Regions from separate parts of the Bacillus sp. AK031 genome, predicted to be linked through region 1. Evidence: riboswitches for the same ligand, from Rfam matches in the RefSeq annotation. Region 1 holds a riboswitch; the other holds the start of a gene.

Region 1 (3,161 bases):
GCTGCACGGGGTAGTATCTCTGTTCTCCACTAATAAAATGGGATAGAACCTGAATCAACAGAGAGAGCCTTTTCCAGAATACTTCCACGGTGCTCCCATATAACCAGCCATTTAAAGCAGATGGGAATGGCTTTACTTCAAAGAAAGAATTCAAATATCGCTTCCCCTCTTGTGTCAGTATATATTTTTCAGGTTCAATCATGTAAATCAATTGTTTTCCAGCAAGCTCAGCAGCCATTTTTTCAAATCGGTTTCTGTCGATTGCAGGATATGAATAGAACATGGATGTCAGGGAGTATAAGTGAGCATCCTGAATAGTTTGTGACGACCGTTTCCCTTTTAATAGATGATAAACGGAAAAAATCGTTCTTTCCCCATTGATTTTTGCAAGGCAATGGAGAAAAATCGCCTCTATATAGGTCATACATGGACTCCTTTTTCATCTGAACTTATTTAAATAATTGTACCATGAAACCGACAATTTGCGACTTTTTCCTGCTTATCTTTACAGGGGAATAGATAGAATTTATCAATCAAGGGAACCTTAACTATTGAAACTTTTTCAATTCACCATTAGAATAATAATATGAATATTTATTACACTTAACGGATGTAGTATGTGTAATACTTAACAATATTGACCATTTCTCAGGAGGTTTTTTCATTGCCAAAGTATACGATTGTTGATAAAGATACATGCATTGCATGTGGAGCTTGCGGTGCTGCTGCTCCAGATATTTACGATTATGATGATGAAGGTATTGCATTCGTTACTCTAGATGATAATGCAGGTACAGTTGAAGTGCCGGATGTTCTAGAAGATGATATGATAGATGCATTTGAAGGCTGTCCAACAGATTCCATCAAGGTTGCTGATGAACCATTCGATGGGGACGCCTTAAAATTTGAATAGAATGATTATTGAGCGGCTGGATCTCCTGCCGCTTTTATTATTTGCTCTGTATGAATGGTGACATTCCCCAGATGCAATACTCTTTCATCCATTGAGCATATTAAAAAGCGGCTGACATGAGTCAGCCGCTTATCTATTAAGCACGTTTAAATGCAAATTGTTTATTCAGCCATACATGCATCCTTGTGAACAACAGCGTAAACACGACTGCAATCAGGATGCCCTTCAAAATATTGAACGGAAGAATTCCTGTAACAATTATTGTAGAAGGCAATTCAAAATTCATGAAGTATTTATAAGCTGGAAGAATTAAAACATAATTCAGTACACTCATAAGCACTGCCATAAATAATGTACCAGCAATTAGACCTGTCAACATACCTTTCTTCGATTGAATACGGTTGTAAACGAAGTAGACTGGTAAAATGAATGAAATGCCTGCCATGAAATTGGCAAAGTGGCCAATCGGAATTCCTGTGTCACTTCCTGTCATGACATAATCAAGAACATTCTTCATCAACTCCACCAGAATCCCGGCAACCGGCCCTAATGTAATGGCTGCAATCAATGCAGGCACATCACTGAAATCGACCATCAAAAAACTCGGGAATGGCGGAATCGGAAAGTTCAGCAGCATGAGCACATATGACACAGCACTCAACATTCCAATAAGGATAAAACTTCTTGTTGTAAACTTTTTCATTCTTCTCTCTCCCTCTTGTGACTCATCTCACGTAAGAAGAAAAGTTTTGCCTGAGCAACCTAAAAAACCTCAAGAGAATCTCTTGAGAGAATAAAGGCATACCCGAATAAACGTTCATTTCTTTCTTTTTTGAACGCGGCTCCACCTTCATCTTCTCCCATCCAGACTGTACTGTCGGCTTTGGAATCACACCAAATCCTGCCCAAAAAACAGGCTCGCGGGCTCAGAACGACTTACATTCATTACCGCCGGTCGGGAATTGCACCCTGCCCCGAAGACGAATCTATTTTTTTATACATCTTTATTATACAGAATAACAGGCAGTGTGTGAAGGTTTTAACTCGAATCCGAGATATTCTTTCTCTATTGTAGAAAATGCTTGGAAAGAAAGAGGCTGTTTGCAGCGAAGAATTATCCAGCTGATTTTTCGCAATATGGGAAAGACATGTTTTTTCCTGATTTAATATTCTCTAAGGATATTACTGCTATCTTATTTCCGCTCCGAGCGTCCGACTCAGCGGGTCTCAATGCAACATTGAGCCTCCCGCTGAGTCTGCAGGCTATCTCCTACGGTCAAACTTTATTAACAACATCCAAACAAATTTCTTTAAGAAGTATTTTTCAAAAGGACTGGTTGCACCTTCCCTTAACGGTTATTTATTCCCTCTGAACTATTAGCTGCTGGGCAGGAACAAGGGGGTCCTCCTTTTGAATGCCATTCCAAACCAGCAATTTATCAACCGTTACGTTGTATTGGTCGGCAATAGCAAACAATGTCTCACCTTGCTTAACGAGATGGACTGATTTGTTTTTCTCAGGAATCATTATTTGCTGCTTCGGATAAATAGTTGAATCTTTCAATTCATTGAATTTAATGACCTCAGCAATGCTGATTTCATATATTTGCGATATACTCCAAAGGGTTTCCCCTGCTTTCACTGTATGTATTAACTGCTTATTTTCAGTGTGTGTCTTTGAGGCAGGTTCAAGGCTTTCCAATTGAGCCATTTTCACGGCCACTTCACGAACCTGATACGGATCATGTTCTTTAGCAAAGACAGTTTGTCCTGTTTCACCCTTTCCAAAAACAACATAAGGATCTATCGCATGGTCCTTATCAATATTCCAGTCGCTATTGTGCACTTCGAAATGCAAGTGAGTTCCGCTTGATCTTCCGGTATTCCCCATCGTACCAATCTCTTCACCTTTCTGAACGGCTTGTCCTTCCTCTGCCAATCGTTTCTGCAAATGAGCATACACGGTTTCAAACCCGTTTGGGTGCTTGATGAATACAACATGACCATAACTGGAGGAATAGTAAGATTTCGTGACAACTCCTTCTTCTACTGAATAGATCGGAGTTCCATTTTCTCCACCGATATCCATTCCTTTATGTTTCCCTCCCCTGGTGCCGTAATGGTCGGTGATATATCCTTCTGCTGGAAATATCCAGGAAGATGTTCCATTACCCTCTGCCTGGGCAGTTCTGCCGCTTAAAAAAAGCAGACTTACACATAGAGCCAGCAAACTCACAATGAGAACCCT
Region 2 (3,161 bases), 180 kb from region 1:
GACAGTAAAAGAGCGTGTGCTAAAGGCAGTTACAGTCAAACATGTACCATTGACAGATATACTGTCTCCGAGCTTCACATCTTCCAGCACTTTTCCAGCTGAAATCGACAGAACCATGGAAGAGGATGATTTTCTTATTCTCTCAATCGTGCCTATTTCTTCAATAATTCCCGTAAACACCCTCTCACTCCTTCCTTATGGGCTTAGCAATAATCTTGATATCTTTGCCGATTCTTTCAAGAGAAGAAAACTCCAGTTCATCACCTTCTGAAATGGATGAAAATCCTTCCCCGCCAAAGCTGGAGAAGGCTTTCTCACCCCCAACCAATTTGGGAGCCATATAGATGACAACCTCCTGATAAGCTTTTTCTTTAAGGAATGAAAAATGGACGGCTGACCCTCCCTCTACAAAAAGGGAGGTGATATTCATCTCACCAAGTCTTTCTAAAACACTTTTGACAGGGAGGTCAGGCGAAGTTAACTGTTCCACCTTCACTCCTTTTTCCATCAGTAGGTTTTTCTTATCAACTGGAGATTTACTTCCACAGAAAATGACTGTTTCTGCTTGTTTCACATCTAAAATTTTGCTTTCTATCGGAATCCTTAAATTAGAATCCAATACTACTCGAATGGGATTTTTTCCACCGCGGGGCAAACGTGTGGTAAGAAGGGGGTTGTCTTTAATGACTGTATTTACTCCAACTAAAATGGCATCATGGTTATGCCTGTATTTATGTACATCCAGCCTGGATTGTTCTGATGTAATCCACCTGCTGTCTCCTGTAAATGAGGCTGTTTTCCCATCAAGTGTCACAGCTGATTTAAGTGTCACATATGGAATCTTGTTCTGGATAAAATGAAAGAAATGAGCATTCAGTGCCAGAGCCTCTTTTTCACAAATACCTGTTATAACTTCCAGGCCTGCATTTTTAAGAATGGCAATGCCTTTCCCTGCCACTAACGGATTGGGGTCCGTACTTGCAATAAATACCCTTTTCAATTTACTGTTGGCGATTAAATCGGCACATGGAGGGGTTTTGCCGGTGTGAGCACATGGTTCCAAGGTGACATATATATCTGCACCTTCTGCATCTGCACCTGCCTGGCGGATCGCATGGACTTCTGCATGGGGTTCACCCGCTTTCAGGTGTGCACCCATCCCAAGAATCACTCCATCTTTCACAACTACCGCTCCGACTGCCGGATTCGGGGATGTCTGTCCCATACCCGCTTTGGCCAAAGACAATGCTATTTTCATATATTCTGTTTCCTGCAAGGATTTTTTCCTCCTTCCTTACACAACATATCTCCCAAATATATTGCAGACAAATAAAAACCCTGAGTGGTTGGAGCACTCAGGGAGATAGTCATAATTAAATAAGCGTATAAAACTGTATGTTTTTTACGCGACTTTTCCTTCTCCCATCCAGACTGTCACTGTCGGCTTTGGAGTTTCACCAAATCCACCGTCATTCAAAAAATGCCGGGTCACGGACTAAGAACATTTGTTCATCACCGCCGGTAGGGAATTTCACCCCGCCCCGAAGGAAATTCTATTCGATTATTTTTACTATACCATAATAGGAAAGGAGTTGCATTACAGAATGCTTTACAACTATTCCTATCACTGGTTCCTATTTGGTATACAAATAGGAACCTGCTATAAAAGGAATCCTTGCCAAAAGCTTGGAGTAAGAGTCTTCACCCAGCCATTTTTCTGCACTCTTCTGCACAGGTAAAACAAATCTCCGCACAGACCTGGCAGTGTCTGTAATCAAATGATCTGCACTCCACTCCACATGCTTCACAAATTTCTGCACAAACTGCACAAATTTGCTTGGCAAACTTGCTGCTCCTCTGCATTACAGCAACAGAATACGCGCATATTTCTGCACATTCCCTGACAAGCTCAATACACTTTGCCATTTTTTCCTCTTCTTTCAAACAGGCATGATAGCATACATTGCAAGCCTCCATGCACTCGAGGCAGGATTTTATGCAGTTCTTATATCCAGCATCCATTGATTTCCCTCCTATTCAGGTCTTCCTATAACTTTCCCTAAATGAAGAAAAACTTTCCACAATTCCATTCATCAAATCAAGTAGTAATTATCGAGAAAGATCAGAACGAATATCAAGGTCCAGTCATTGTCAGCCCAACAGTCTGTCTTGAAGTGAATGAGGATGCTGGATGGATCAAATAAATGCTGTTTTCCCTGCGGCAGCCATCCACGGGATATAGTGCAAATTCTTCTATCATCCAGGAATAAGTGCCATCCCTCTCCTTCTCTCTTTATCACTGCCTCCATTCCATCCGTGCCTTTCCAGGAGCAAATTCCTTTGGCTTTACTGAAAAGGAAAGACCTACTATTTTCTCCTGTGACTAACTCCATTTTATTTTTCCATCTTGTACAAACTATTTTTTCACTATCGCTTAAGCCTTCTATTCTCCATATTCCTCTTTTTTTACATGCTCTCAGTTTCATCACTCCGTCAAAACCAAAAAAGCATGCCGTAGAATCCGATTTAGCGGCGATAAGATAGTGCTCACTGGGAACGGCATTACTTTGTAAAGCTTCCCTTGACCGGGCAACTTCGCCAGCATACATAATAGATAGGCAAATATATGCTATACCAAAAATCACGAGAAATAAGTAAAAAAGGATATGAACGCCTGGTATCAGCAGGCTTAAAAGTACAGCTGACAATAAAGAAGCAATAGCCCGCTTTAAATAGAGCCGGCCTGTTTTTTGATAAAAAAGGGAGATATTCATATTGAACGTTCACTCCTTAATAGAGTTCTATTCATGTTATGAATCTGAGAGGACTAATAGAACATATAAAAGAGAGTCAAGGATGAATCTATTAATAATGCTGGATGGGGGATGAGCTATCAACTGCCAGGGTAATCCTCTATAAACCTGAACACCCTGTTCTTCACTAAATCATCAATAATGGCAGGGGATAATAATCCGGTTATTTGATCTTTGTCAGCCCAGAGATATTCACTATGCTCCTTTGACAGGACAACATCCCTGCTGTTGCTTTTGCATAAGTAGGTAAGGACGATTACCTGCCTATTTGGGTCTGTTTTAAACGTAGTGGCATAGAGGATTTTTTCTATTAAAATATCCAGGCCTGTTTCTTCTTTCGCCTCCCTG

Evidence for each region. Region 1 has a riboswitch for FMN ahead of M1E09_RS07360 (ECF transporter S component). Riboswitches for the same ligand answer to the same signal wherever they lie in the genome.
Region 2: linked by a shared signal. The riboswitch ahead of ribD (bifunctional diaminohydroxyphosphoribosylaminopyrimidine deaminase/5-amino-6-(5-phosphoribosylamino)uracil reductase RibD) and the one ahead of M1E09_RS07360 (ECF transporter S component) in region 1 are both predicted to bind FMN.

What each region holds. Positions count from the first base shown of each region.
Region 1 covers NZ_CP096424.1:1,479,436-1,482,596, reverse strand. The annotation lists gene M1E09_RS07370 (helix-turn-helix domain-containing protein) at 1-424, opposite strand, end outside; gene M1E09_RS07365 (ferredoxin) at 665-913, shown strand; gene M1E09_RS07360 (ECF transporter S component) at 1,050-1,616, opposite strand; FMN riboswitch at 1,762-1,899, opposite strand; gene M1E09_RS07355 (peptidoglycan DD-metalloendopeptidase family protein) at 2,274-3,161, opposite strand, start outside.
Region 2 covers NZ_CP096424.1:1,662,485-1,665,645, reverse strand. The annotation lists gene ribE (riboflavin synthase) at 1-180, opposite strand, end outside; gene ribD (bifunctional diaminohydroxyphosphoribosylaminopyrimidine deaminase/5-amino-6-(5-phosphoribosylamino)uracil reductase RibD) at 185-1,276, opposite strand; FMN riboswitch at 1,411-1,553, opposite strand; gene M1E09_RS08375 (four-helix bundle copper-binding protein) at 1,702-2,022, opposite strand; gene M1E09_RS08370 (hypothetical protein) at 2,094-2,774, opposite strand; gene M1E09_RS08365 (NUDIX hydrolase) at 2,894-3,161, opposite strand, start outside.